One region of the Paenibacillus sp. FSL P4-0127 genome, then DNA from elsewhere that is predicted to be linked to it. Evidence: riboswitches for the same ligand, from Rfam matches in the RefSeq annotation. Region 1 holds a riboswitch; each other region holds the start of a gene.
The links. Region 1 has a riboswitch for cyclic di-AMP ahead of NYE74_RS03030 (3D domain-containing protein). Riboswitches for the same ligand answer to the same signal wherever they lie in the genome.
Positions count from the first base shown of each region.

Region 2: linked by a shared signal. The riboswitch ahead of NYE74_RS10345 (hypothetical protein) and the one ahead of NYE74_RS03030 (3D domain-containing protein) in region 1 are both predicted to bind cyclic di-AMP.
Region 3: linked by a shared signal. The riboswitch ahead of NYE74_RS10290 (TrkH family potassium uptake protein) and the one ahead of NYE74_RS03030 (3D domain-containing protein) in region 1 are both predicted to bind cyclic di-AMP.
Region 4: linked by a shared signal. The riboswitch ahead of NYE74_RS26980 (APC family permease) and the one ahead of NYE74_RS03030 (3D domain-containing protein) in region 1 are both predicted to bind cyclic di-AMP.

Region 1 is NZ_JBBOWY010000001.1:705,120-712,799, forward strand. Features, by position in the region: gene yabG (sporulation peptidase YabG) at 232-1,128, opposite strand; gene rsmA (16S rRNA (adenine(1518)-N(6)/adenine(1519)-N(6))-dimethyltransferase RsmA) at 1,191-2,081, opposite strand; gene rnmV (ribonuclease M5) at 2,078-2,632, opposite strand; gene NYE74_RS03030 (3D domain-containing protein) at 2,811-3,947, opposite strand; cyclic di-AMP (ydaO/yuaA leader) riboswitch at 4,277-4,487, opposite strand; gene NYE74_RS03035 (TatD family hydrolase) at 4,682-5,470, opposite strand; gene NYE74_RS03040 (HD domain-containing protein) at 5,487-6,776, opposite strand; gene NYE74_RS03045 (AbrB/MazE/SpoVT family DNA-binding domain-containing protein) at 7,098-7,352, shown strand; gene rsmI (16S rRNA (cytidine(1402)-2'-O)-methyltransferase) at 7,508-7,680, opposite strand, start outside.
Region 2 is NZ_JBBOWY010000001.1:2,322,471-2,330,150, forward strand. Features, by position in the region: gene NYE74_RS10330 (S-layer homology domain-containing protein) at 1-1,132, shown strand, start outside; gene NYE74_RS10335 (response regulator) at 1,216-1,917, opposite strand; gene NYE74_RS10340 (ATP-binding protein) at 1,904-3,457, opposite strand; cyclic di-AMP (ydaO/yuaA leader) riboswitch at 3,902-4,067, shown strand; gene NYE74_RS10345 (hypothetical protein) at 4,175-4,579, shown strand; gene kdpF (K(+)-transporting ATPase subunit F) at 4,706-4,783, shown strand; gene kdpA (potassium-transporting ATPase subunit KdpA) at 4,860-6,539, shown strand; gene kdpB (potassium-transporting ATPase subunit KdpB) at 6,564-7,680, shown strand, end outside.
Region 3 is NZ_JBBOWY010000001.1:2,301,227-2,308,906, reverse strand. Features, by position in the region: gene NYE74_RS10300 (cation:proton antiporter) at 1-1,027, opposite strand, end outside; gene NYE74_RS10295 (potassium channel family protein) at 1,089-1,751, opposite strand; gene NYE74_RS10290 (TrkH family potassium uptake protein) at 1,775-3,118, opposite strand; cyclic di-AMP (ydaO/yuaA leader) riboswitch at 3,185-3,354, opposite strand; gene NYE74_RS10285 (CPBP family intramembrane glutamic endopeptidase) at 3,638-5,395, shown strand; gene uvrC (excinuclease ABC subunit UvrC) at 5,896-7,680, opposite strand, start outside.
Region 4 is NZ_JBBOWY010000002.1:84,671-92,350, forward strand. Features, by position in the region: gene NYE74_RS26965 (aminotransferase-like domain-containing protein) at 1-768, opposite strand, end outside; gene azlC (azaleucine resistance protein AzlC) at 880-1,593, shown strand; gene NYE74_RS26975 (branched-chain amino acid transporter permease) at 1,590-1,922, shown strand; cyclic di-AMP (ydaO/yuaA leader) riboswitch at 2,100-2,279, shown strand; gene NYE74_RS26980 (APC family permease) at 2,433-4,259, shown strand; gene NYE74_RS26985 (lytic polysaccharide monooxygenase) at 4,312-5,175, opposite strand; gene NYE74_RS26990 (carbonic anhydrase) at 5,646-6,413, shown strand; gene arsC (arsenate reductase (thioredoxin)) at 6,538-6,963, opposite strand; gene NYE74_RS27000 (arsenic transporter) at 7,000-7,680, opposite strand, start outside.

The DNA.
Region 1 (7,680 bases):
ATATCGCTGAGATAAAGACATTTTTTGTCCTTATTTTTGACGCAACCTAAAAATCGGTACCAAAGACGGGCGGCCATGGAAACGGGGGCTAGGCTTACCCTGCGGCTTGCTAAGGGACCAGAGCGCCCTTATTGTCTGAAAACGGCCAAAATTATGTTTGGAATATCCTATTTTTGCATAAAAAAACCGGAAGCCCCAAGGAAAAACTTGGAACTTCCGGTTAGCATGCTCTCACATGGAAGGCACAACTTTAAGCGTGGACAAATCCTTCAGCCTGGGCAGGCCGATCCGGTAGCTGCCGCGCGTTTCGATCCCTCCGACGCCTTGCGTGCCGCTGATCGTATGGTTCAGGACATCCGTAATTTGAATCGTATCGCGTATGGACGTCAGTGAGGCCTTGGCGGCGATATACACCGGGTCCAGGGCGTGGATCAGCACGCGGCCCGGGGAACTGGCGAAATTGGCCCCCGCCTGCAATAACGCCTCAAAATGCGACTGGCAGGCGCCGGCCACGATCGTCAACGAATCGAAATTGCGTTCGTATTGTCTGGCCGTCTGAATGGCCTCCACGAAATGCTTGGAATTTTTATAGCTGGTCAAATTGTACAGATCGCCGGTAGGCCGATGCTTCAAAACGCCGTCATGACCGGTCAGCACCACGATATCCGGGCGGACCGTCGGCAGCAGACGGTACAGCGCGCTGGCCATCTGCGACTCCGTAACATAGAAGCCTTGTGCGGGCACCCGCAGCTTTTCGTACAAGCTCAGGCTTTTTTGCAAATATCTTTGATCCCCGTCCAGATGAAGCACTTTGCCCGGCACTTCAAAATACGCCGGCTCCCCCATCGGGTACCATTCCCCGCCGATGGTCATCCGGTTCCGCTCGGCCAGCTGCTTCCGGTCCAGGGTCAACCGCTTCAGCGACTCCGTCGCCTTGATGCGCGCGCGCTGCGTCGTTTCTCCGGGGGTGTCCCGGTCTATACGGATCAAATCGCTTAAAGGCGCATCCGCCAGCAGCCGGAATTCCGTTCCCTTGATGACCGCTTCGCTCCGCACGATGCTTGCTACCCGGAACGTAACATCCCCGCCGTAAGATTTGCGGACGACCAAGTCTCCCAAATTCGTCAAGTCAATCACCTCTATCCCATGGTATGGGCAAATGGAGGGATTGGTTACTGCGGCGGGCCCCGTTACGGCCGCTTTAATCCTGCCTGCAGCAAGGTGTTGCTCAGCCCCGCGAACTCCGCCAAATCGAGCGTTTCGGCGCGGCGCGACGGGACGATTTCGGCCGCCTCCAGCAGCCGCTCCAGCCGTTCCCGGCCTTCGCCCGGGAAAAACCGGCTTTTCAGATTGTTGGAAATCGTCTTGCGCCGCTGGGCGAAGGCGGCCTGCACCACCTCGAAGAAAAACGCCTCATCGTCCACCGCCACCGGCGGCTCTTTGCGTACCGACAGGCGGATGACGGCGGATTCCACATTCGGCTGCGGAATGAACACGCTGTGCGGCACCGTAAAGACCAGCTCCGGCTCGCTGTAGTACTGAACCGCGATGCTGAGGCTGCCGTAGTCTTTGCCGCCCGGCGAGGCCGCCATGCGCTCCGCCACTTCCTTCTGGATCATCACGACGATATGCTCCAGCGGCAGCTTCTCCTCGAGCAGCTTCATCAGGATCGGCGTCGTCACGTAATACGGCAGATTGGCGACGACGCTAACGCCGCTGACGCCGGAAAATTCGGCGGCAAACAGCGCCTTAAGGTCCAGCTTCAGCACGTCGCCGTGAATGACGCGAACGTGCGGATACGGCTCCAGCACCTCCTGCAGGATCGGCAGCAGGCGCTGGTCGATTTCCACGGCCGCGACCTTGCCCGCTTCCTGCGCCAGCTTCTCTGTCAGCGCGCCGATCCCCGGACCGATTTCGAGCGCCCCTTTAGTGGCGTCGAGACCGGCGGCGGCGACGATTTTGCCAAGGATGTTCTGATCGATCAAAAAGTTCTGTCCCAAGCTTTTCTTAAACGAAAATCCGTACCGCTGTATGATCTCCTTCGTCCGCCGCGGCGTGGACACGTCTTCCCTTATGCTCATGGCCTCTGTACCCCTTCATTCTCCAACTTGGCGAGCGCATCCGCAAACTCCTCGCGGCTGATCCGGAACACCGTCAAACGCTTGTACAGCTGTTTGCCGTTGCAGTATCCGATCCCGAGCAGTTCCCCCAGCACCTTGCGCCGGGCCGCCGCCTCCGGATGCACGATCAGCCCCGCCGTCATCAAGTCTTCCCAATCGATCTGGCCCTCTACTCCCGGCGCCTCGCTGCGCACGCGCGACAAAGCCTCGCGGATCGCTTCCGGGGAGGCGTTTTCGATCCCGATATCGCCCCGCTTCGTCGCATCCGCTTCCCGCAGAAACGCATGCTTGCAGCCGGGCACCCGGTTGGCGATGATCTTACGGATCCGTTCCCCGGCATGGTCGGGATCGGTAAAAATGATTACTCCGCGCCGCTCCTGCGCCAGGGCGATTTTCCGCAGCGTCGTCTCATTGATCGCGGAGCCGCCAGTTTCGATCGTATCCGCCTCCACGGCCCGCTTGACAGCCACGGTGTCATCCCGGCCCTCCACCACAATGACCTCTTTGATCATGTGTCTTCTTCCCTTCCGTTTACAACAAAAAGAAGAGGAACGTATCCTCTTCTTATCCAAGTGTCTTATTCATCATCATAATAGAGGTTGTTCAAAAAGTCATCTTTTTATCACGAAGAAGGCCTTTTGAACACGCTCAAAGTATCTCGTTCCCCGGATAAAGCGATAGCGGGGCCAATTAATTCAATTCCGGTTTTGTCGGACCGATCACGTAAACCGTGCGGCCCTTCTTGCGGCCAAAATTATTAGCCGCCTTTAAGCTGTCGTAATACACGTCGATCTTGTGGCCCTCAATCGCTCCGCCGGTATCCTCCGCTTTCCGGAAGCCGATGCCTTCGATATAGACCCACCAGCCCAGCGGCACAACATCATTGTCCACGGCGATCGTTCGCCCCTCGGTAACGCGGGTGCCGGAGGCCGTGCGCGTTCCAATACCGTCCTCCTCGGAGGAATAAGCGGTGAGCGTGACGTTTTTAAGTATTTTTTTATATTTGAATGAGACTCCGCCTTTTGTTGTCAATCCGCTGACGCTGACCCCGTCCGAGCTGCGGGTCATGCTGGCGGACAACACCGCGGTCGGCTGCTTGGTGCCGACGGCAATGACCTTCGGCTGCGCGGTTTTGGATACCTCTTTGCCGAGCCATCGCTTCGTCACGAATTTGCCGTCCTCGTAAGTTTTCTCCACGGTGTGGACAACCAACCCTTTTCTGCCTTGCTGAACGACCTTGGTTTCACCTTTCGGCAAACTTTCATCGGCCGTTTTGACAACGGTAAACGGTACGGCTTCTTCTTGCTTGACGGTGTGTTTATTAACGCGAACAATTTTGATGTTCATGTTAGTGGAAATTTTGCTGTCCAAAGCGGGCGTTACTTTATCGTCCTGCTTCAGGGTGACGCCCAGTTCGGAAATGGCGCCTCTTACGGTGTTTTTTGTCGTAAAGTCAACTTTGGCCGTTCCATCCACGATGACTTTCACCGGAACCGCCCGTTCGATCACGATCCGGTCTCCGTCCGAAAGCAGGCTCTCGAGCGGACGCGATACGGTGTCTTGCGGCGCAAGCTTAACGGATTGTTCCTCCAGCAGGTGCGCCACCTTCGATTCCGTCGTTTCCACCGACCGAACCTTTCCATCGATGACCAGAGATACTTGTTTACGCTCCTGACCAAACGCCCCAATCAGGATGATGATGATTACTGCGATGCTCAGTACGCCGACAAGCGTAATCTGACGAAAATTCTCATGCTTCCATCGCAATGCGTAAGACATGCTGGATGAGCGTGATTCATGGGTCTCCCCGTTTCGGAAAATGCCCATTTCTTCCGTCCTCCTTCATAGTCCCGCCGTAAGGTCGATGCATGATACGGTTGACGCGACTACAGTTCTTGTTTACGAAACGCGCTTTAGAGGTTGTTCAAAAGTCATCTTTTGATCACGAAGCAGACCACCCTGACTTTTGAACTCAAATATAAACAAAGCCGCGCATTTCGCACCCTGCCCCAGTCTTTATCGGCATTTGTCACCTCCTGTTTATCAACAGTATGACGACCCTATTACTTTTATTCAAAACAAAAGAAGCCCAAAGAAAGAGTTAGAGGAACTCCCTTCGTGGCTTCCTGATTGTCTAGGTGTAATAGGCTGCACGAGTTACCTCTCTTGGTACGCTTACGAGGTTAGCTGTCGGGTTCGGACGAAAGAGAGCCGCCCTTTCTCAGTTCGTTCGCTCATGGCGCAACGACCTCGAATTCACCCCTAAGACCCTGAAAAGGAATCATTTGCAAACCTGGCCGGCATCAGCCGATCCATGTTTGCGCCGGTTCCCCCGTTCTCCATGCGGAGACTCAGCGAGACTGGTTCACGGAACCAAGTTATCGAACGGCTCGTCAAGCTGAAAAATGAGCCGCAGCGATTACTGAAAAAATTCTATCCTGTTTGGATGCATGTTGTAAAGAACCAATCAACCACGTTTTTTTAAAAAAATGGTTAAAAAAATGTAATAAACATGCTGTTTTGAGTTAAAAAGCATTAATCTTTCGTTTATCCTCATTTTTTCAGCGGTTTTTCTCCGTTATGCTTGGTATTCCAAATCGTTCCAGTGCATTTCGGGTGGTAATTTCGGCGATTTCCTCAAAAGAGACCCCCTTCAGCTCGGCCGCCATTTCGGCTACCAAACGCACGTGGGCCGACTCGTTCCGCTTCCCACGAAATGGATGGGGAGTTAAATAAGGGGAATCGGTTTCGATCAGCAAACGGTCCAGCGGCGTTTTGGCCAGGACCTCTTTGGGCTGCTTTGCATTTTTGAACGTAATCGGCCCGCCAAACGATAAATGAAATCCCAGATTTAGACACAATTTAGCAATTTCCCAGCTGCCGGAGAAGGAGTGCATCACCCCTCCGACTTCATTCGCCTTTTCCTCGCGCAAAATCCGCACGACATCCTCATGTGCGTCGCGGTTATGAATGGAGATCGGCATCCCCAGACTGCGGGCCAACCCGATCTGCTTACGGAACACCTCGTGCTGCACGTCTTTGGGCGACGTGTCCCAATAATAATCAAGGCCGATTTCGCCGATAGCCACCACTTTTTCGTGCTTGCAAAGCTCGGCGACCCAATCCAAATCGCCTTCCTTCATCGTGATCGCATCCTGCGGGTGCCAGCCGACGGCGGCGTAAATGAAATCATACGTTTCCGCCAGCTTCATCGTCGACGGAATCGTTTCGCGGTTAAAGCCGATGTTGATCATGCGCGTAACCCCCTGCTCTATCGCGCGCTGAATCACTTCCTCCCGATCCTCGTCGAACTGCGGGGCGTCCAAATGCGTATGTGTGTCGAATAACATGGTCGTATCGTTCCTCCTAACGTGCTTGTTCGAATATTTGGGCGATGTCCGGCGGCAATTGATCCCGCACTGCGTGTAATTTATTATCCGGATAATACAAATGGTATTTGCCAAGCTGCAGCCCGCTGATCGAGCGGACGATGTCCGACACTTCGGAAATTTCCCGCAGCCGCTCCTGCCGGTCCAGCAGCAAAATCTGCTTCCCCGCGGCGGCTTCGTCCGGACGGAACACATCATACGGCAGATCGGTCGGAAAATCAATTTCCAGGTCATATTCGGGATGAAGACCGGCCTGTTCAAACGCCTGGCGGATCTGTTCGACCATTTCCAGTTCGCCTGTCTCCAGTTCTACATATTTATACAATTTCCGGTCCAAAAAACGGCCGCAAAGATCGCTTAGCAAAGCATCCGGCTCGCTTTTCCACTGCATGAAGGCGGTCTGCATCAGCGCTTCGTCAAGCAGTAAATAATCGCGCACGCCGATCCCCCCCTGAAACAGACAAGGAAGCGGGTGAGGCAAAAATGAAAAAGTATAGCCGCCCCGGTACAATTCCTTGGCCCGCCGCAAAATCTGCCGCAAAATGATATCCGAGCTGCGGGTAACCGGGTGAAAATACACCTGCCAATACATTTGATAACGGGACATTAAATAGTCTTCCACCGCGTGCATGCCCGATTCCTTGACAACCACCCGGCCGTTGTAAGGGCGCAGCATCCGCAAAATCCGGTCCACGTCGATCGTACCGTAATTGACGCCGGTAAAATAAGCGTCCCGCAGCAAATAATCCATCCGGTCGGCATCCAGCGGGCTGGTGACGAGATTAACGACGATCGGGTTGTGGTAATCTTTACGGATCACCGCTGCGACCTTGTCCGGAAAATCCGGCTCTACCGTGCGCAGCACTTCCCCAACCTCGGTATCTCCAAGCAGGATTTTACAGGTCCAATCCTCGTGATGCATTTGGAAGGCCTCTTCGATCGAATGCGAAAACGGACCATGACCCAGGTCATGCAGCAGCGCGGCGCACAAGGCAACCATCCTTTCTTCGCTTGGCCAATCGGCGTAGCCCCCGCGCTCAAACTGCGAAATGATCCGGCGCGTAATTTCATAGACACCCAGGGAATGGGAAAAACGGCTGTGCTCTGCGCCATGAAACGTCAAATAAGACGTTCCCAGCTGACGGATGCGGCGAAGACGCTGAAACTCCGGGGTATTAATCAAGGACCAGATCACTTCGTCCTGTACATGAATATAATTATGTACGGGATCTTTAAACACCTTTTCCTCGGAAAGCGGACGATGCATGGCTAACACTCCTTTTTTGTCAAAATAGTTTTTTGAAAAATAAAGGGGCAACTTGACCGATATTAGCAAGTTATGTCGAATCTTGTCGGATTAAGTCAAATCTCTGTTTTCCAAAATGTCGAATTGGCTCATCCCTTGAATTTCCTAGGTAAATAAGTAGTTCTTGAAGCTATGTAAGATATTTTTTTAGAAATTATGCTGAACTCTGCCATAAATAGGTTGACTATTCTGGCAATGGTTGGTATTATAAAAAGCAGAAAAGATAGAACAATGTCGAAAAATGACATTAATAAATTATAGCGAGAGGGGCACTTATCAGTTATGATGAAATCAACAGGTATTGTAAGAAAAGTCGACGAGTTGGGACGTGTCGTTATCCCGATCGAATTACGCCGCACACTCGGCATCGGCGAGAAGGATGCGCTTGAAATTTATGTGGACGGCGAGCGGATTATGCTGAAGAAATACGAGCCCGCCTGCATTTTCTGCGGCAATGCCGAGAACGTCACTTACTTCAAAGGCAAAATTGTTTGCCATGAATGCATCACTGAACTTCCTACCCCTGTGACAAATTAAGAATTATAGTATATAATAGATTTACTGAAACTGTTAATTCTAACCTTTTTCATATCTCCTTGGCGCCTTCTCTTGGCTTGAACCCGGCCTAGTGAAGGCCCCTTTTTTTTGGCCGTACAACATTTTTTGGGATATTCTGGCGGGTTTATGTGCTCCTAGAGCAATGAATTGTAAATATCCCGTTTAGATACTCCGCGGTCGGCGGCGGTTTTTTTCATCGCGTCTTTCCGCGTCAATCCCTCCTCCTGTTCGTAATGCGCCACATGTTCCTCTATTTTTAAATTTTTCCACCAGGCTTCTTTTTTCTCCTTCACCCGATCCGGATTCG
Region 2 (7,680 bases), 1.6 Mb from region 1:
TGAAGAGGAGCTCAGCGCAGCCTTTTCCAATGCCGGCGCAGACGCAAGAGGGGTTAAAAAGGTGTCCGTTGTACTGAGCGACAGCGGCAACCGTTTCGACGGCGAATTTATCACGCAGCTTCCGTCCGCCTTCTTCAGCGAAACGGATGGACGGAGCCGGATTGAGCTTGTTACGCCGCATGCCCGCGTGACTCTGCCCGCGGGGATGCTGAGCCGTACCGGTACGGCCGGTCCGATCGTGGAACTGGTTGTCCGTCCCGGCGTTCCGGCCGGATTATCGCCGGAAATGCTGGGGCTGATCGGCGGCAGACCGGCCATCGAGCTGGCGCTGCGCATGGACGGCAAGGACATCGACTGGCAAGGGAGCGTGGCGGATGTTGCGGTGTCCGTTCCTTATACTCCTGGTGAACACGAGCAGACCGACGGTCTTGCGGTGTGGGAAATTGACGCAGGAGGCCCGGCAAAAGCGGTGCTGAACAGTCATTACAACAAGGATTTGCAGGCGGCAGTATTTCATACCGGCCGGTTGGGCCATTTTGTCCTTGGGGGCAAGACGGTATCCTATCAGGATGTGAGCCCTTCAAGCTGGTATGCCCAAGCCGTTAATTACCTGTCGGCAAGGGACGTCGTCAAGGGAAGCGGGGAAGGACGTTTTCTGCCGCGAAGCGACATTAGCCGCGCGGAGTTTCTCGTGATGACCATGAACGCTTTCGGAATGGAGCCGGCGGCAGGCGAGGACGCAAGCAATTTCGCGGACGCAGGCAACCGGTATTACAGCCCGTATTTGGCGGCTGCAAAGAGCATGGGACTGGTTAAGGGAACAGGGGATAACCGGTTCAGGCCGGAAGCGAAAATTACCCGCCAGGATATGGCCGTGATTCTTCATTCTATCATGGCAGCGGCGGGAACCGAGCTGCCGGCGGATAACCCAAGTACGGCTCGGAGCTTTAGCGATGCCGGAGATATTGCCGATTATGCGCAATCAGCCATCAACGATATGCTGGGGACCGGCCTGATGCAGGGAACCGGCGACGGCCGTCTTTCTCCGCAGCGCTTTACTAACCGGGCGATGGCGGCGCAGGTCATTTACAATTATCTTATTAAAAGCAGAGAAGCCATTTCATTGGAATAACTCTTTTCCAGTGGAAGAAACGCCCTGCAGGCCAGTAGCTTGCGGGGCGTTTCCTGTTTTTTTCAGGGGCAGATACGGGTGAATTATTCCCCGGAAAGCAGGCGATATCCGATTCCCGGCTCCGTAACGATTAACTTGGGCTGGGTCGAATCTTCTTCTAGTTTCTTGCGCAAATGTCCGATATAGATTCTCAGGTAGTGACTTTCGGACTCATCATGATGGCTGCCCCATACTTCTTGAAGCAGCTGCCGCTGCGTTACGATCCTCCCGGCATTCGAGGCGAGGACTTTCAGCAGGTCATATTCTGTTGGGGTCAATTTTACCCGCTCTCCATTCATTTCCACAATCCGTTGTGCCAAATCGATGGTTAGTCCACCAATCCGAAGCACGGGTTCGTTTGCCGATTTGGCGGCATGGCGCAGCGCCACGCGAATTCTGGCCACCAGTTCTCCCATGCTGAACGGTTTGGTAACATAATCGTCGGCACCGCTGTCCAAGGCCGCGATTTTGTCTTCTTCTCTGTCTTTAGCCGTTAGTACAATGATTGGCACGTTTGACCAGTCTCGTATGCGATGCAACACCTCCATACCGGAGATGTCCGGCAATCCGAGATCCAGCACGATCAGGTCCGAATGAATCAATGAGGCTTGCAGCACTCCTTCCTCCCCCGTGGACGCTTCATAAGTTGAATACTGATGAGCCAGTAAAGTCACCGTCAGCAGCTTGCGAATTTGGGGTTCGTCATCGACAATTAGGATACGAGCTCCAAGCTTACTTATGGTCATCCTCCTCCATTTCTTCAAAATGCCCTTCGCGCGGCTTGCTAAGGGGAAGTGTAATTGTAATGACGGTGCCTTGCGGCTGATTCGGCTTGGCCGTAATGGTTCCATTGTGCAGCTCCACGATTCCCTTGCAAATGGCAAGTCCCAATCCCGTGCCCGTCACTTGCTTGGCGGCGGCCGAACGGTAAAACTTTTCGAAGATCCGGCCGTAATCGTCACCGGCAAGTCCGATTCCCGTATCGGAAACAAGGATAACAAGCTTGTCGTCCTCGGGCCTTACCGTTATGAAAATCTCGCTGTAATCCGGACTGTATTTGATCGCGTTGCTGACCACATTAACCAGCACTTGCTCGAGCAAAACTTCATCCCCCATTACCATAGGAACGGACGCCGGCAGGTTTACCCGCAGTTTTCGATGCTGCTGAAAATCTTTGACCTGAGCCAAGGTGACGCCGATCAGATCTTCCACATCGCACCAATTTTTTCTAAGACGCAGCATGCCGCTTTCCAATTGCACCATGCTGAGCAGGTTTTTGACCAACCGATTCATACGGAGGGCACCGTCCCGAATGGTAAGCAGCAATTCCATGCGATCCTCCGAAGAAAAAAGAGAATTGCCTTCAATAAGGCTGGTCGCCGAGCCGATAATGGCCGCTAACGGAGTACGCAACTCATGAGAAACAGAATCTAGAATCGCGGTGCGAAGCCGTTCCGATTCGGCCGTCAAATGAGCGATTTTGGCTTCCTCCGCCAGCTTCATGCGGGCGATGGCGGTGGCCGCCAGACCGCCCAGTGCGTCCAGCATCCGCTGTTGCTCGGTGGTGAGCCCGCTTTTCCGATCCTGCAGATTGAGCGCCAATACCCCATGCACGCGGTCCTCGGTTCTGAGCGGCAGGTAATGGGCTGGAGAGTCTCTTAAGGTACGGGTTCCATTTCCGACAGCTTCGCCATGATCAAACGCCAGCTTCGCCATCACTTTTTCCGTTTCGCCCTGTCCCCAATCGCTATGAACCGAAGAGCAGTGGGCTAGCACTAAATTATTCCGTTGATCCGGCAAAAAAATCGCAATTTCCGTACCGATGGTTTGCGAAACTTGCCGGGAAACATTATTGAGCAGGGAGTGAATGTCCGCGATATCGCTCATTTGCCGGCTGAGCACGTAGAGCGCGGCGGTATGCTCCTCCCTCTGCTTGGCGTATAGCAACTGCCGTTTCAGCTTTACCGCCAGGCTGGCCGTTAACGCGGCTACCGCCAAAAAAACGCCGAACGAGATCAGATAGCGCAAGTCCGCGATCGTAAAACTCAGAATTGGAGAAACGAAAAAGAAATCAAAGGCCAGGACCCCCATCATTGCTGCATAAAGAGCAGGGCGCAGGCCCCAGACGACGGAACTCCAAAGCACGGGCAGCAGATAGAGAAGTGCTATATTGACCGAATCAAACGCTAGTCCGAACGGGTGCATGGCGGCGGTCATGATTGCGATGAGCAAAGTGATGCTTGCATAAGGCTTCCATAGCATCCACATCGATTTCAACTTATCCATTAAACCACTCCTGTCCGTCTATGCTCCCGTTACTACTATAGTTCAGGGTAATGTAAAAAAGGAATAAAATAAACCGTTTATAGGCGTAAAAATTCCGTAAAAATCCACGAAATGCCATATAATCACGAGTATTTGCGAGGAAAATGAAGCTCTAATATTTTGAGAGCGCTAACTTCATCTTAAAGTTTCTTTTTTTTACGGATATGCCGGCTGCGTCGTTTTACAACCATTTAGCTAAGGAGTAAGATACGATCCATGAATTGAATGGCCATTCGATTCTAAATGGATATGCCGATCGACGAAACCAACGTGCCGAAGCTTGTGTGAGAGCAGAACGATCGGAACGGTTGGAGCGGAATCATCGGTCATGACTCATTCGGCGAAGACGAGGGCGACTCTCACCGCCTGAATCGTCAGCTAACTGTAATATTTATTGAATGATGATTTCATTAAACGCTGAATCCTTGAAAGACACAAGGAACGGGGGAACCAACGGAAGCCGTTAGCCGGCTTCATGGGGTGAATCACCCGGCACTTTCAAATGCCGGGTGTAGGGCGACTCTCACGCCCGAATCCGTCAGCTAACCTCGTAAGCGTGTGGAGAGGCAACATTTTGTCGCGGGCCGGTCAGGATGACTGCAAGAAGCCGCGGAAAAGGTTCCTCTTTTCCAAGGCTTCTTTTTTGTTGCCTTCTTTCTTGATCCGGGGGAGGAGTGTATGGAGAAGAGTCGTATTTTAGTGGCCGCTTCAAATAAAGCGGGGAGAAACTTCGTTCAATTGCTGCTGTACCGAAAAGTCCCGGTAGCTGCCCTAACCAATAACAAAAGGGAAGAAAAGTTGCTGAAGGAACTCGGAGTGGATGAGATTTTACGTGTAAATACCACCCGTAATAAAGTGAGCGGGGTACCTGCATTTCCGATCGGGCGCGTGTTTATTTTTGAGACCAGCTTGCCGCTGAGTTGCCAGTATTTGCAATTCATTGCCCGATGGCCCTGCAAAGCGGTAACTGTCGTGACGACCGCGTGGTACCCCGATGTGATTTATAAAACACTCGGTGCTTCCTACGTGGTACACACAAAAAACGGGGAAGTTGGGTTTCTGCTCAGCCGCCTGACTGATTAACCATTGGAGGAGTGTCGTGATGCTGGATATTTGGATGGTGCTAACGTTGACCGTTGCCTTAGCGCTTATAGTTGGATTTGTCGTTTGGTGCGGTAAAACGGTGGAGGATACGGGAGGCGAACGCGAATGACTATCGTGTTGATTTTTACGTGTGGATTGCTGGTCTATCTAATCTATGCGTTGCTTCATCCGGAAAAGTTTTAACGAGTTTTGTTTATAGTGCGAGTTCAAAAAGGAAAGATGGCTTTTTGAACAACCTCTAATAGTGGGAGGAACAGTCATGGATATACTGCAAATCGTAATTGTGATCGGTATTTTGATGCTGATCGCCAAACCGCTCGGTAATTATTTGTACCACGTTTTCTCTAACGAGCCCAATCGCACGGATAAAATATTCTGTTGGGCCGAGAAACCCATTTATGCGGTCATCGGGCTGAAGCATCGCGCAGGCATGAGCTGGAAGCGGTACGCGATCAGCTTCATCGCAACCAACTTCGTGCTCGCCGCGGTAAGTTACTTGCTGCTGCGGGTGCAGAGCGGCTTGCCGTTGAACCCGAACGGTATCGGCAATATGGAGCCGACGCTGGTGATGAACACGGTGATCAGCTTTATTACGAACACAAATCTGCAGCATTACAGCGGCGAGACGGGGCTTTCGTACTTCTCGCAAATGGCTGTGATCATGATGATGATGTTTACGTCGGCGGCTACGGGTCTTTCGGTCGCGGTCGCGTTTGTCCGGGGCGTTACGAGCAAGGGAAAAAGCTTGGGCAACTTCTTTGAGGATTTCGTCAAGGCGCATACGCGGATTTTCTTTCCGCTGGCGTTGATCGTCACGCTCGTGCTGGTCGCGCTGCAGGTGCCGCAGACGCTTGGGTCTACGCTCTCGGTAACGACCTTGCAAGGGGCGACGCAGCAGATTGCGATCGGGCCTGTCGCTTCGCTGGAGTCGATCAAGCATCTGGGCACCAACGGCGGCGGCTTTTTCGGCGCCAACTCGGCGCATCCGTTTGAGAATCCGAGCCCGCTGACCAATGTGATCGAGATCCTGTCGATGTGGTCATTGTCCGCGGCGCTGCCCTTCATGTACGGCAGATTTGCGAAGAGCCGCAAGCAGGGTTGGGTCATTTTTTCGGCGATGATGGTTTTGTTCCTGGTGTTCCTGACCGTTGTCTATACCGCGGAAAAGAGCGGCAACCCGGTGATAAACGCGCTGGGCATCGACGCTTCGCAGGGCAGCATGGAGGGGAAAGAGGTACGCTTCGGCATCGCGCAATCCGCGCTGTTCACTGCCGTGACGACGGCGGCGACGACCGGCACGGTCAACAATATGCACGATACGCTGACCCCGCTTGGGGGGCTGGTGCCGCTGGCGGAGATGATGCTGAACGTCGTATTCGGCGGAAAAGGCGTCGGGCTGGTCAATATGCTGATGTACGCGATACTCGCCGTATTCATCTGCGGACTGATGGTCGGCCGTACGCCGGAGTTCCTTGGCCGCAAGATCGAGCCGCGCGAGATGAAGCTGATCGCGATTGCGATTCTGGCGCACCCGTTCATAATCCTGGCGCCGGCGGCGATCGCCTTCCTGACCGATCTCGGCAAGGGAGCGATTTCGAATCCCGGCTTCCACGGCATCACGCAGGTGCTGTACGAATATACATCGGCGGCCGCCAACAACGGCTCCGGCTTCGAGGGGCTGGCGGACAATACGCCGTTTTGGAACATAACGACCGGCCTGGTGATGTTTTTCGGGCGGTATATATCGATGATTGCGATGCTCGCCGTCGCCGGATCGTTGACGCGCAAGCAATGGGTGCCGGAGACGATCGGCACGTTCCGTACGGACAATGCGCTGTTCAGCTTCCTGCTGATCGGCACCGTCATTTTGATCGGGGCGCTGACTTTTCTGCCGGTGATTGCCCTAGGGCCAGTCGCTGAGCATCTGACGATTCGTTAAGTAAGAATATGAGGTGAAGCTGCCATGAACGATAAACGTAAAAAAAGCATGTTCTCCGGTCCGCTTGTCGCACAAGCTTTGAAGGCCAGCGTCATCAAGCTGAATCCGGCCGTTATGATGAAAAATCCGGTGATGTTTGTCGTCGAGGCCGGCACGGTCATCGTACTGCTGATGACGGTGTTTCCCGGTTACTTCGACGCGAAGGACCGCACCGGCTTTAATCTCGCCGTGTTCGTGATCTTGTTGTTTACGGTACTGTTCGCCAATTTCGCCGAAGCCTTGGCGGAGGGCAGGGGCAAGGCGCAAGCCGATACGTTGAAGCGGACGAAGAAAGAGATTACCGCGAACAAAGTGGTTGGCAATGGCGTTAAAACGGTGCCTTCGACGGAGCTGCGCAAGGGGGATATCGTCGTCGTTTTCCAAGGGGAGATGATTCCCGGCGACGGCGAAGTGATCGAAGGGCTCGCCTCCGTCGACGAGTCGGCGATTACCGGCGAATCGGCGCCGGTGATCAAGGAAGCGGGCGGCGATTTCAATTCCGTCACCGGCGGAACGCGCGTCATTAGCGACCGGATTAAGGTGAGAATTACCAGCGATCCCGGCGAGACGTTCATCGACCGGATGATTGCGCTTGTCGAAGGCGCGAAACGGCAGAAGACGCCGAATGAAATCGCCCTAAATACGCTGTTGATCAGCCTGACGCTTATTTTTCTGATCGTCGTCGTGACGCTTGGGCCGATCGCTTCTTATGCGGGTATTCATTTGGAGATTCCGGTACTGATCGCCTTGCTTGTTTGTTTGATCCCGACGACGATCGGGGGCCTGCTGTCGGCCATCGGCATTGCCGGCATGGACCGGGTGACGCAGTTCAATGTGCTGGCGTTGTCCGGCAAAGCGGTTGAGGCTGCGGGCGATATCAACACGATGATTCTCGACAAAACCGGAACGATTACCTTCGGGAACCGGATGGCCAGCGAAATCATACCGGTTGGAGGCGCGGGCATCGATGAGGCGGCTGCCTGGGCGGCGGTATCTTCCGTGCAGGACGAAACCCCGGAAGGCCGCTCGGTGCTGGAATGGATGAAGAAAAACGGGAAGTCCTATGACGCCTCGCTTGGCGAGGGGGGCGGCTTTGTTGAAT
Region 3 (7,680 bases), 1.6 Mb from region 1:
ACGTCCACTTCACCTTGCGGTCGGGCCAGGCGCACAGCAGCACCGACAGCGGGCGGGCCACAAACATCAAGATCAGCACCGCCGCCAGGCTTGGCCAGAAAAATTGCCCGAGCGTGGCAAAATTCACTTGGCTGCCCAGCAGCACAAAGATCAGCATGCGCAGCATAACCGTCATATTTTCAGCGAAAGAGCTCATTTCCACATGATTGTCTTTCAGGGACAAACCGAACGTTTCGGCATTTCCCCAGATCACCCCGGCGACAAACGTAGCCATAAACCCGCTGACATGCAGCAAATCGGCGATCAAGTATGAGGATAACGCGCAGACCGTCATGACGATTGTGGAATAGTCGCGAAAATAGCCGTGGCGGGCATGTCCCGCCAAATAAGTCAGTATGCCCGAGATAATCAGTCCGGCAAGAATTCCGCCGAGCGCGGTTTGGACAAACTCCCAGGACATGGCGCCAACGTCCAGCGCCCCGCCGCCGGCCACCGCGGCCAGCAGCGAAAACGTCAAGATCGAGCCGGTAGCGTCGTTAAACGCCGATTCGCTCTCCACCGTCTCGCGGACCCGCTCCTTGATTTTTACCTGCTTGAATACCGGAATGATCGAAGCCGGATCGGTGGAGGCGATGACCGCCGCGGCCAAAAAAGCAAAAATCCAATCAACGCCGAACAAGTAATGAACACCCACGCCCATGACGATCGTCGAAATCACCACGCCCGGTACGCTGAGCAGCGATAACGTAATCCATACGTTGCGAAGCCCGCTCAGCCGCAAATTCCGCCCGCCGTCAAACAAAATCAGCGCCGACCCGACCGTTAATATCAATTGATTGATCAGCGATCCGCTTTGTTCATGAATCAGCCCAAGCCCCGGACCGAGCAGCATCCCGACGGCGATGAACACCGCCACATCCGGCAGCCTTAGCCATGCCGCCAGTTTGCCCGATACTACGCCAACGCTGATAACGAATAAAATTAAGATCAGAAAATGATGTATCGCTTCGGTTACAGCCGATTCCATTCCGCCACATCCCAACCATCCAAAGTGAACCAACTCTTTTTTCTTAATAACCCGATAATAATTACTCGTTAATGACTTCCTCGAACTCTTCGATATTTCTCTTCGATCCGATGATGACCATAATGTCCCCTTCTTGCAGCTGATCCATGGCGGTAGGCGCCACCAGGATGCTTCCGTCGCGATGAATGGCCACGATGCTGCAGCCGAAACGGGCGCGCGGGTTAATGTCGCCCAGGTTTTTCCGGTCAAGGCAAGCGGGAACGTTCATTTCCACGATGCTGTATTCCTTGGACAATTCGATGTAATCCAGCAGATTTGGAGTCACGAGCTGATGCGCCACGCGGACGCCCATATCCCGTTCCGGAAAAATAACCCGGTCCACGCCAAGCTTTTGCAGCGCGCGGCCGTGCAAGACGGAGAGCGCCTTGGCGACCACGGTTTTGATCCCCAAGTCCTTGAGCAAAATCGCCGCCAAAATACTCATCTGAATATCGTTACCGATCGCGACGATCCCGCAGTCGAAGTTGCGGACGCCCAGCGATTTCAGCACTTCCTCGTCCGTGGCGTCCGCCACGACGGCATGCGTCAGCTGGTCGCTCAATTCGTTTACCACCTCTTCGTCCCGGTCGATCCCGAGCACCTCATACCCGAGGTCCATCAACTCCAGAGCCAGGCTGGAGCCGAACCGGCCCAGTCCGATGACTACAAACTGCTGCATTTTCATGTTTAATCTCAAGTCCCCTTATCTTATCCTATAATCATTTTGCCTTCCGGATGGCGGTACAATTCCTTGCCTTTCTTCGGTCCAAGCGCATAAGCTAGCGTAAGCGGCCCGAGTCTTCCGGCGAACATCGTAAAGCTGATGAGGATTTTGCCGATTACCGTTAGTTTCCCGGTAAGCCCCATCGTAAGCCCGACGGTGCCGAACGCGGAGGTCGTCTCGAACAGAATGCTCAGGAAGCTGGCGTCCTCGGTCGTGGACAGCACCATGGCGACGGCCACCACAAGAAATAAAGCGAGCATCGTGATGGTGACCGCTTTGAAAATACGTTCCTGGGCCATCCGGTAGCGGAACAGGACGAGGTCCGACTGTCCGCGGATCATGGAGATGACCGCGCCGACGAGAATGGTGAAGGTCGTCGTTTTGATCCCGCCGCCGGTCGAGCTGGGCGAAGCCCCGATAAACATCAGGATGATCATAAAAAATTGCGAAGCCTGCCGCAGCTCGCCGATATCGACCGTGTTGGCCCCGGCCGTCCGCGGCGTCACCGACTGGAACAGCGCGGCCCAAAATTTCCCGCCCCAGCCGAGCGGGGCTAGCGTCCGCGGATTGGTGAATTCGAATATAAATATGACCAGGGCCCCGACCACGATCAGCGCCGACGTCATCGACAGCACCACCTTGGAATGCAGCGACAGCTTGCGGCGGCGCCGGAAATCAATGATGTCCGACAGCACGATAAACCCGATGCCCCCGGACACGATGAGAAACATCGCCACGAAGTTGACGAGCGGATCGGCCACGTACAACGTCAAGCTCCGGTATTCGCCAAACAGGTCAAACCCGGCGTTGTTGAACATGGATACCGCGTGAAAAACGCCGAAGTACAGCGCCCGGCCCAGCGGCATGTCAAACGCCCAGCGAATCGCGAACAGCAGCGCCGCGCAGGATTCAATGACCAGCGAATACAGCAGCACCTTGCGGATCAGCCGGACGATCCCCTCCATCGTGTTCTGGTTCATCGCCTCCTGCAGGATCAGCCGGTCCTTCAGCGAGATTTTCCGTTTCAACACGAGCGAAAACAAGGTGGCCATGGTCATGAACCCAAGTCCGCCGACCTGAATCAGCAGCATGATTACGATTTGGCCAAACGTGGAAAAATAGGTCCCGGTGTCGACGACGACCAGTCCCGTTACGCATGTCGCCGAAGTCGCCGTAAACAGCGCGTCGACGAACGGCAGCGTCTCCCCGGCCGCACTGGAAATCGGCAGCATCAGCAGCAGCGATCCCAGCAAAATGATGAGCGCAAAACCCAACACCAAAATTTGCGGCGGGGAAAAGCTGATTTTTTTGAAAGACAATTCATTCACCCCATTGTTGTCGTGAAAAAAGAACAAAAGAAAAAAGCACTGGAAATCCAATGCCTTTCGGTGTTTGGTTCCTGTTGCAGGAGGCCTACGAGGTTAGCTGACGGATTCGGGCATGCACAGTTGCCCTAATCGCCCGACCAAGGCAGCCATACCGGCTGCCGCCACAATCGCGCGAAATTCACCCCAAAAAAATCGGTTCCCCCGTTTTCGAAATCGAAATTAGGCCTTAATATTTTTTCAATTGTTTTCATTCCGTTTTCGTCAAATGGATTATAATCCTTATTGGCTTCCACTACAAAGGTTCATTTTGATTAAAAACAGTGAAAAAGGGCTGGAAACGGCAAATCCCCGATCTTCTTGCCGTCCAATCTGAGCCATGCTAGGGTATAACGGGATTATTGCATCTTTTCATCATTTTTGCCTTCAACTGGCGTTGGAAATTCCACTATGTTATCTTTACTGTGATGTACTTCGCGCAAAATCATACTTGAGAACAAAAAATTTTAAAGGAGTTTTGTAATGTTTTCACCTATGAAACCGTCCAGCCGCAGGCTGAAGACAAAAACGCTTTGGCTGATGGCCCTGATCGGGTTGGTCATTTTCTTCATCGTCCAGATTTTTCCGACAACCGCTTCCGACACGCTGCAGATGGAACAGTCGGATGACGTCATCGCCAAATCGCAGGCCAGAACGAAAGCTATCGAATTTGCAAAGTCGGTGCTGAACATCGAGTTGGCCGGTCATCCCGAAAAAGCGCTCGTTACCTATGAATCGCGCTCCGATCTGTACGGTTATTTAACGAAGGCGGATTTGCTCGCCCCTTTCCTGAAGACGTATGACAAGCAATTTCCGTACGACGTATTTCGCGTCCGTTTCAACGAACCAAACGATGTGTTTAGCGCTTTGACCGTCGACGTTCACATGACCACCGGCAAAGTGGTCGGGTTCGAGGAAATCGTTTCCTCGAGCAATGCGAAAAAGCAGATGATGCTGGACTACGGTACCGAAACGCCAGACTCGCTGCGCACCTGGGAGGGCGATTTGACGCTGGAGGAGAAGGAGCGGCTGGCCGCGCCTTATCTGGCCGCGTTCGGCTTTGACCCAGCCCGCCTTGAGCGCGTGTCGGGCGAGGGCGATGTCGGTCTGCTCTATCACATCAAGGGGGATGAGCTCGGGGAGTCGCAAGCGACGATCGATATCCGCTACGAATACGGCGCCGTATCGTCATTCGAAAGCTACTTCTCCGTTCCTGAGTCGCATGCCGATTACGTCGCCGGGCAGACGCGGCTGGCCAACTGGCTTACCTTTGCCGGATACGCCCTGTTCACATTTGTGCTCGGCATCCTGGCCATCGTATACAGCGCGCTGACGCGGGCGCATACCACTTTTAAACGCGGGATTTTTCTGGCCGGCGCCTACTTCGTCTTGTCCGTCATCGGGACGGTCAACATGCTGCCTGTGTTTGAAAAGGACGGGCTCGATCCGATCGTGCTGACGGTAGGGTTCGTGATTCAAGGACTCGTCACCCTGATTCTTGCCGCCTCGGTATATTTCTCGCTCGTCGGCGGGGACGGACTGTGGCGGAAAAACGGCATCAATCTGTGGGCGCGGTCCAGGGAGGAAGGTTACGGCCGCCATGTGCTGACCGCGGTGGCCGACGGTTATGCGTGGGCTTTAATTTTGCTCGGGGTGCAGTCGGTTGTCTTCTTCATTCTGGAAAGAACGATTCATACCTGGTCGACGACCGATGCGACACAATCGCCGTACAACATGGTCTACCCGCTCCTGTTCCCGCTGCTCGCCTGGGTGGCCGGGATCGGCGAGGAAGCCGTTTACCGGCTGTTCGGCATTCCGATGCTGAAAAAGCTGTTCCGCAGCACGTTCATCGCCAGTCTTTTGACGACCTTGATCTGGGCTTTCGGCCATACGCTGTATCCGATCTATCCGGTCATTTCACGGCCGATCGAGTTGACCTTTATCGGACTGCTGTTCAGCTTCATTTTCCTGCGCTACGGCTTTCCGACCGTCGTTTTCTCGCACGTGATCTTTGACAGCATCCTTATGGCGCTGAGCCTGATGTTTATGGGCGGAGCGGTGAACATCGCCGCCGGTCTGGTCTACATCGCCCTGCCGGCGATCGTCGCTTACGTCATCTATCTGTTCAACCCGCCGGGCAAGGAGCGGCAGGGTCCGCCGCAGGGTCCACCGCCACTGCATCCGCTGCAGCCGCAGCAGCCGGAGCCCCCGCAATCTCCGCAGCTGCTGCAGCAGCCTTAGGCGGCTGTGAAGAGGGTTGACCCTGCAGAACGCAAAAAACCGTCGAAGCAATTTTTGCTTCGACGGTTTTTTGGTTTAAGGAGCAGAGAGGAGTGAGCGTTGCATTTGTTTCCGCAAAATAGCGGCAATTGGCACTAGCGCTGCATTTAAATCTGTGGAAAGTTACCTTTTCTGGGCAAACCAATATTCTAACGGTTGCCACAAGCGCTATTTGTTCCAATCCCGTTGATTTCAAATTGTAACGGTTGCCATGGAGCTTATTTCGCTGAAAACCGGTAATTTCTGCTTGGATTCAGGCAAATAACGGCGCTCATAACCGTTAGAATTTAGAAAAGGTCTTTTTTCGGCAAATAGCCGCTGCTGCAACCGTTAGATTTCGGATAGCTTTTACGGGAAAGCTTGAGCAAAAGTTAATGCAACGCCGCCAGTGACTTTGGATCCCTATCACGCTCCCGCTCCTTGCGATCATGGTAAGCCATGGCTCCAAAACTGGCCGTAGTTTACAATTCTTCCGGCACGTCCTCGTCCCGCAGGGCGTCGATAATTTGGCGGGCGAGCTTGTCGCCGATCGAAAGCGGCCGGAAGTCTTCGACTGAAGCCTCTTTGATTTTTTTCAGCGAGCCGAAATGCTTCAGCAGCGCCTTGCGCCGTTTCTCCCCGATGCCGGGGATCGCGTCGAGCCGCGAAACGACCATCGACTTGCCGCGCTGCTCGCGGTGGAACGTGATGGCGAAGCGGTGAACCTCATCCTGAATCCGCTGCAGCAGGTAGAACTCCTGGCTGTCGCGCGGCAGATGAATCGGCTCGGGCGGGTCAAAAGCCATCAGCTGCGCCGTTTTATGCTTGGCGTCCTTGACCAGGCCGCACACCGGGATATAGAGGCCCAGCTCGTTTTCCAATACGTCGGTCGCGGCGGAGATCTGCCCTTTGCCCCCGTCGACTACGACCACGTCGGGAAGCGGCAGGTTCTCTTTCAGCACCCGTTCGTACCTGCGGCGGATCACCTCGCGCATCGTTTCGTAGTCGTCCGGTCCCTGTACGGTCCGCACCTTGTATTTGCGGTACTCCTTCTTGGCCGGCTTGCCGTCGATAAACACGACCATCGCCGATACCGGGTTCGTCCCTTGGATGTTGGAGTTGTCGAACGCCTCGATGCGCGACGCCTTCTCCAGGCCGATCGCCCGCGCGAGGTTTTCCGCCGCCTTCGAAGTCCGCTCCTCATCCCGTTCGATCAGGCGGAATTTCTCGTCGAGCGCCACGCGCGCATTTTCCAAGGCCATCGTCACCATCTGCTTCTTCAGGCCGCGCTGCGGCACCAGCGTTTTGACGCCAAGCCATTCCTGCAGCGCCGCCGCTCCGGAGGCCGAATCCAGCGCCGCCGGCTGCTCCGCGGACCGGGTTTCCGGGCCGGCTTGAGCTTCCGGGCCGTTCTCGCCACGCAGCGCTGGTACCGGGCCAGCCTCGCCTTCCAGTTGCATGGCTTCCCCCGCTTGCGCCCCTGGCGTCGGCACCGGGCCGTTCTCGCCTTCCGGCGCTGGGGCCGGCACGGCCTGGACTCCCGGACTCAGCACCGGACTGTCCGCGCCTTCCGTTGCCGGAGCCAGCCCCGCCAGTGCAGCCAGCGCCGGTACCGCACCGTCCGCGCCTTCCTGCCCCGCAGCTTGCCCAGCCGCGGCCTCCGGCCCCAGGCCTACCGGCTCTGGCTCCGCTCCGTCTTCGCCGCGACGCTCAGCCGCAGCCCCGAACGGCTCAGCTCCGCGCTTCGGATCCCCCTCAGCCCGAGCGGCCTCAGCCTCCGCATCCTCCTTCATCTCCGGCAGCAAAATCTCCTGCGGCAAGGCCGGATTTTCACTGTAATACTGCGTGACGAACGACAGAAAATCTCCGTATGCATCGCCGTAAAACGGGAATACCGACGCATGCCGCTCGATCATTTTCCCCTGCCGCATGTACAGGATCTGCACGCACATCCAGCCTTTGTCGACGGCAAAGCCGAAGACGTCGCGGTCTTTGGCGTCTTTCATCGTGATCTTCTGCTTCTCCATCAGCGCGTTGATATTGATGATCTGGTCGCGCAGTTCCTTGGCCCGCTCGAATTGCAGCTCCTCGGCCGCCTCATGCATTTTGCGCTCCAGCTCTTTTTTGATCTCCTCGTGCCCACCGCTCAGAAACGACGTTATTTCCTGGGTCATATCGTCGTAGGTCGATTGCGGAACCTCCTGCACGCATGGCGCCAGGCATTGCCCCATATGGTAATAAAGGCACACCTCTTTGGGCATCACGTT
Region 4 (7,680 bases), on a different contig from region 1:
AATCATGACCGTCGTGGGGTTGGAACAAGAAGGCATCAGAAAAACGCCGTGCACATCCATTTGAAGGCACTGATTGTCAAGCTCGCCCGGCAGCATGCCATGTTCGTCACCGGGAATCGGGACCAATTTAATACGGTACAATTTCGAAATCTCGATAAAATTAGAGAATGTATACATATCGACCGCGATCCGGTTGCCTGGTTCGAACAGAGCTAATAACGTGATCGCCAATGCATTTAGCGCCCCGGAAGCGATCGCCATATTGTCTTTGTCCGCATGGATCCCAAAATCCGCCATCCAGTTTAGCGCCGCTGCTTTTTGATGGGGGATGCCTGTAGGGTCATTGTAATTCAAGAGCTGTTCCAAATAACCTTTCTCCGTCACCTTCTTAGCTGCTTCAGCGACAATATTGTTGCTTTGCTCAAATGAGGCGACAAAACCAAGATCGATGATTTCATTTGAAATTTTGTCTTTCGAAATAGTAATGGAGCGTGCCGCGTTGGCTGAAACGAATGTGCCGCTGCCTGTTACCGCATATATTAGGCCTTTGAGTTCGCATAGTTTGTAGGCACGTGTTATGGTCGTAAAATTTATGTCCAAAAAATCGGCCAACTCCCTTTGCGGTGGCAGTTTTGTACCCGGGGCTAAAAATCCGTTTGTGATGTCATGTTCCAGCAGTAGGGCGAGCGAACGATAGAGTGGACGTTTCAAAGCGTCTCTATCGGGTTTCCATGACATGGGGTAATCGGTGAAGGAATTGATCGGCATATTTGCACACCTCACAAAATTGTAATCCATACAATTATATCGTTGATTGTATGGATTTGCACTGCTAAAATGGCATGGATAAGTAATCGTACGAGGAGATGCAAGTAAATCATGACTAACAGAAGCGAACTTCAATTGGCGTTTCGTGCCGCCTTTCCTGCTACGATCCCCATTTTGGCAGGCTTTTTATTCTTGGGGATTGCCTACGGCATCTTTATGAACATATCGGGATTTGGGGCAGGGTATGCTTTCCTGATGAGCCTGCTTATTTTTGCCGGGTCGATGGAATTTGTCGCTGTCCATCTGCTGCTGGGCGCTTTTAACCCATTAGGCGCTTTTTTCCTCGCTTTAATGGTTAACGCGCGCCATCTTTTTTACGGGATATCTATGCTTGAAAAATTTAAAGGGAGCGGGTTAAAAAAGATCTATCTGATTTTTGGCATGTGTGATGAAACGTTCTCCATTAATTACACCGCCCAAATACCGCAAGGGGTGAATAAAGGGTGGTACATGTTCTTCGTTACCTTGCTTAATCACATCTATTGGGTGCTTGGCGCTACCATTGGGGGACTGTTTGGGTCACTAGTTCAAATAAACATGGAAGGACTTGAGTTTGTGATGACGGCTTTATTTGTGGTCATCTTCATCGAACAATGGCTGAAAGAAACAACACATCACAGCGCGTTACTGGGGTTGGGGCTATCTGTGTTATGCCTCTTTATTTTTAACGGGGACAACTTTATCATACCTTCCATGATTTTGATCCTCTGCGTGCTTACTTTGATGCGGAGGCCACTGGAAAAGAAAACGGGTGAAACTACATGACAATGACTTTATTGGAACAAGTGATTACTATTGGAATAGTCGTTTTGGGAACCATGCTGACCAGATTTATTCCCTTTATGATTTTCCCTCCGGGCCGGCCCGCTCCGCGTTATGTGCAATATCTCGGGAAAGTGCTGCCCGCGGCGGCTTTAGGATTATTGGTTGTCTACAGTATCAAAGACGTGAATTTTATATCCGGCAACCATGGAGCGCCAGAATTGATTTCGATGGCCATTGTTGCTTTCTTGCATTTTTGGAAAAGGAATATGCTGTTATCGATCCTAACGGGTACCCTGGTCTATATGCTGTTGGTTCAATTTGTTTTTTAAAATGTTTAAAAAAATAGCGTCAGTCATTAATAAACGTTGATTTGGAGAGCATTTTTGAATTGTAAGCGATTAACATATGATCTTTTGTATGATTCCGGCAGTTCACCTTCCTTACTCCTGCTTTACAAACTTTTACACTGAACGTATGATTTATTTTGTTTCCACTAAGAATAAATCAATTCATTATCGCTGAATTTCCTTAAGGAAAACGGGGGACCCGTTAAAAACTTACCTGCCTTTCAGGTGAGTTTCTCTTTTGGGGTGAATCTTGGCAGTTGATCCAGCGATCCGCCAGGTAGGGCGACTCTTGCCGCCCGAATCCGACAGCTAACCTCGTAAGCGTAGTCAGGAGTGGGTTGTATGACTTGTGAAGTTTAGCACAGGGGCCCCTGTGTTTTTTTATTGCCTCAAATTGGCCTATTTGCCCTTAATCTTCAGTTTGTATTTGAAATAATACTTATTTCTGCCGAGCAATATAAAAAAACAACGTAATTTAGGCGGTGACCCCCTGTGCTTTCTTATATAAAGCGATTTCTTATTGGACGGCCGTTAAAATCAACGGAACTGGGCGAACAGAAACTAAGCAAGACCAAAGCGCTGGCCATCCTTTCTTCCGATGCCTTGTCATCGGTGGCTTACGGGCCGGAACAGATCCTGCTTGTTTTAATGGTCGTGGGAGCGGTAGCCTATTGGTATTCGATTCCCATTGCTGCCGGTGTTTTGGTTTTGCTGGTGGCGCTTATTTTGTCTTACCGGCAAATTATTTTTGCTTATCCTCATGGCGGTGGGGCTTATGTGGTTTCCAAGCAAAACCTGGGTGTAATTCCCGGACTGATTGCCGGCGGTTCATTACTTGTTGACTATATCTTGACCGTTGCGGTAAGCGTTTCGGCCGGTACGGACGCTATTACTTCGGCTTTTCCGGGCCTTCATCCATACACGGTGCCCATAGCCGTAGGTTTTGTATTGTTAATTACCATTCTCAATTTGCGTGGTGTCACCGAATCGGCTACGATTTTTGCCTTTCCCGTTTATTTATTTGTTCTGGCCCTGGTGATTTTGATTTGTTCCGGCCTTTATAAAATTATGACCGGCCAAATTTTGCCGGAGTTACACGCTCCGCTTGGTTCTCCAGTGGCTGGAATTAGTTTATTCTTGCTGCTTCGTGCCTTTGCTTCCGGATGTTCCGCTTTGACAGGGGTAGAAGCGATCTCAAACGCCATCCCCAACTTTAAAGAGCCGGCTCCGCGCAATGCGGCAAAAACCTTGCTGGCCATGGGGGGCATATTGGCTGTATTGTTCACGGGAATTGTGTTTCTGGCTTATTATTATGGCATAGGCCCTCTCGCGGAGGTTACCGTGCTTTCCCAAATCGCGGAACACACTTTCGGAAGAAATATCATGTATTTCTTCATTCAGGGAACGACGGCTTTGATTCTTATTCTGGCTGCCAACACCGGATATTCCGCCTTTCCGTTGCTTGCCGTTAATTTGGCCAAAGACAAGTTCATCCCAAGAGCGTTTACGGTTCGCGGAGACCGGCTGGGATATTCAAATGGCATTATTTTCCTGGGGCTGTTTTCGATTTTGCTGATTATCGTTTTTGAAGGGAAAACCGAACTTTTAATTCCGCTTTATGCGATCGGCGTGTTTATTCCTTTTACACTGTCCCAGTCAGGCATGATGGTAAAGTGGTTACGGGAAAAACCTCCAGGTTGGATCAAGAAATTTTTGGCCAATACCATCGGGGCCTTGATCAGTCTGTTGGTCAGCGTGGTGTTTTTCATCACCAAGTTCCATAATGTCTGGCCGGTCCTTATCTTTTTACCTTTAATTATTTACTCCTTTTATCGGATTCATAAGCACTACGAAGCGATTGCGGAGCAGTTGAGAATTTCAACTTGCGAGCGGGCTATACCGATCGAAGGAAACGTGGTGATCGTACCCGTTGCAGGAATCACGCGCGTGGTGGAGAATTCGCTGAACTATGCCAAGTCCCTGTCCCCGTATCAAATCATTGCGGTGCACGTCCCTTTTGAGAAGGCGGACGAAGCGGTGTTTGAAGAGAAGTGGAAAAAATGGCAGCCGGACGTTAGATTGGTGACATTGTACTCTCCGTATCGAAGCATAATTCACCCGTTGATTAAGTTCGTGGATACGGTGCAAAAAAAGGCGCACGAAGCAAATTATCAGGTGACTGTGGTCATCCCGCAATTTATTCCGAAAAAAGGATGGCACAATATCCTGCACAACCAATCGAGCCTGTTGATTCGCGCGCATCTGCTTTACCGGAGAGATGTCATCGTCGCCACGGTTCCGTATCATTTGAAAAAATAACCGAATCAAAGAGCCAGAGGGAGTTCCCCTCTGGCTCTTGCAGGATGCGCTCTTACACGCTGTCCGATCCCGCGCTGCTTTCCTCGTCGGGCGGCACGTCGCCGATCAGCTTCCACGGACCCCATTCTCCGGTTGTTCCCGGTTCCTGTCCTCGTGTCCACCACAGGGCTTGCCAGAATTGCCCGTTATGCACAACGATTTCACCTTCGTTATAGACCCTGATCGGATTCCAGATGAGGTACTTTCCGAAACGGTTCGGGTCTCCCGGGAAACCGGGCTCGGGCGTGGTGGGCGCCGACGAATTGATGCTGAGGTTCACATCCATCACCTGATAGAAGGCATTTGGGGTATCGGCGATATCCCAAACGGCCACGATGACGTGGTAGCCTTCCCGGTCGTTCGGCACAAAGCAATCGTTATAAACGTCGATTGGCGGAATCGCGCCGTCATCGATATAGCGGCAGAACAACTCAAGATCCGCCCGTTTTAAAGGGGAATCGGGGTCCCAGTCTTTTTTCGTAATATAATAATCCCATGTATTCGTGCTGTGATTGGCTGTAAGCTTCCAATGGAACGTATGCTCTCCGCCTACCATATCTACCTTGGTCCAGCGATCGGCCGTTTGCTCGTCGAGTTCAAAAAATTTCCCGCCGCTGGCGATCTGGCCGTCCGGGACGCCGAATTCAGGGAAATCTCCGCGGCCCTCCACACTGAAAGGCTCCCATTTCACCGGCCCGCAATCGCTGTTTTGGCCTGTGGAACATAGATGGGCGCGGCTGTCCGTCAAATATCCGTGCGCGGAAGCGCTGTCCGCAAACACCAACGAACCCGCCAGCATCAGGAACAGGGTACCTGCCGAAACGACAAACCATTTCATAAATAACTTATGACGATTCACAATAGTCCGGGCTGTCATCATTCTACTCCTCCTTGCATTTTTTAATAGAATTTTCTGCGAACTTACAAGTCACTTTGACAACGCTTTCATTGGCTTGAGACGCAGGTGATCGGAGTCTGCAGATCCCTCCCTTCAATGAACTTTTTATGAATCAATTCCAAAGAAGCCTGTCCATTCTTATGGAAATTGATCCCTTAATGATAGATAATCCATATATTGGATTTATTTACTACATACTATATTATGACCCCATAATTGTCAATGAGATTATAATATATATTAGGTAATAATATTTACATATATGTCGAAGTTTTGAATAATTTGTTGTACCCGTAGAACTATAGTGTCCGTTTGAATTTGGTTGGTAAGATGCATTACATCAAAATGGGTAAGGAGTATAATGATCAACGGGATATTCCTGTATTTTACAAAGATCGATCGAGGATGTCCGCGGCCGGACCAAAAATAAATGCAAAGAGGGCATGGATATGAAGAAAAATTTCATTGTACTCGGATTTACGGCTTTTATATTGTTGGCGGGTTGTTCGGCAAGCCATGCGGCAACCAATTTAACTACCAATTCTCAGAAAGAAAATCCAACAGTTAAAGAAGTAAGCCACTTCACGTATGACCATCAAGAGGAGTGGGGATTTGTATCGGGGAAAATGCAATCTCCAATAGACATTGTTACATCCAAGCTTATTGATTATGAGGGAACTGATTTGGCATTAAGCTATGATCAGGTGGGCACTTCCATTGAGGATAACGGGCATAGCATACAGGTGGGTTTACGCGGTACCGCAGAAATAAATGATCGGACGTTTACGCTGTCCCAAGTTCATTTTCATGCCGAAAGCGAGCATACGATCGATGGCAAGCACTTTCCGCTTGAAGGGCACTTTGTGCACCAAGCTCAAGACGGCCGGATCGCCGTGATCGGGGTTATGTTTGCTGCAGGAGAAGAAAATAAAGCCTTCGGGCAAATTTTGGACGCGGCAGAAGCGAATGCAAAAGGGGAGAAGGGAATAATGATCGACAACCTGGATATCGGCCAATTGCTCCCTGCTCATTTGGGCTATTATCATTATTTGGGGTCCTTGACGACACCTCCATTAACCGAAAATGTGGAATGGTATATTCTAACGGAGCCTGTTGAACTTTCCCAGGAGCAACTGAATGAATTTTATAAATACTACGACCACAATCATCGCGACATCCAAGAATTAAATGATCGTAAAGTTTTTGTGAAATCTTAGTTTCTTGCTAAGGATGTATGCAGTCTACCACATTTGCCTGCCGCAGTCGGAGGAGTACCGGAAACTCTTTGGACTCCTCCGTATAGCAGGCCTCCTGACGTGGAATCCCGCGGGCAGAACCTCTTTACCGGCCGTCCCGAACGAACGATTCGATTCTGGCCTTAATAGCGTCCCGAACAGTTCGGAACTGCGCCATGATTTCTTCTTCGGTGCCGGTTGCTTTGGCCGGGTCGTCGGAACCCCAATGCCATTTGATCATCTTTGGATTTGAAATCGCAGGACAGTGCTCGTCCGCATGTCCGCATAACGTAATAACGTAAGTGGCGCGGTTTAAGATGTCCTGATCGATGACATCGGAACTGTTTCCGCTGATATCGATCCCGGCTTCCCGCATCACTTGAACGGCGCGGGGATTAAGCCCATGTGCCTCAAGGCCGGCGCTTTTTACTTCGTATTTGTCTCCGCCAAGAGCGCTCAGAAATCCGTCGGCGATTTGACTGCGGCAAGAATTTCCCGTACACAAGAAGTAAACAAGCGGTTTTGTACTCATTTTCAAATTCCCCTTTACATTCATTATTTTTTTGAACTAACCTATTATTTTTAGCCCAATGAACAAACCGCAGAGCGTTAAAAATAATACGGGAACCGTCAAGACGATACCTGTCTTTAAATACGCGCCCCACGTGATTTTAACGCCTTTGTTTGATAGGACATGGAGCCAAAGCAGGGTGGACAGCGAACCGATTGGCGTAAGTTTGGGCCCCAAATCGGAACCAATGACATTCGCATAGATGAATGCTTCCCTTATTAGGCCGGTTGCGCTTGTTCCGTCAATGGCCAGGGCGTTGATCATGACCGTAGGCATGTTGTTCATGACGGACGACAGGATTGCCGCAATAAATCCAGCCCCGATCGTTGCGGCGAACAGGCCTTGAGCCCCGATCCATTCGAACATCTCCGCAAGTTGATCCGTTAAACCTACGTTTCGGAGCCCATAGACAACCACGTACATCCCGATGGAAAAAACCACCACAGACCAAGGAGCGCTTTTGACGAGCTTCCAGGGATGAAATCCCGGGCTTTGTTTTACGAACAGCAGTAAAACCAAAGCTGTCGCGCCGACAATGATGGAGATGGGGATCTGAATAAATTCGCTGGCGAGATAGGCGATAAAGAGGACCGCCAAAATAACCCAGGAAATCTTGAACAAACGAACGTCTTTGATCGCTTCAACCGGATTTCTCAGGAGCTGCGATACGTCGTATTT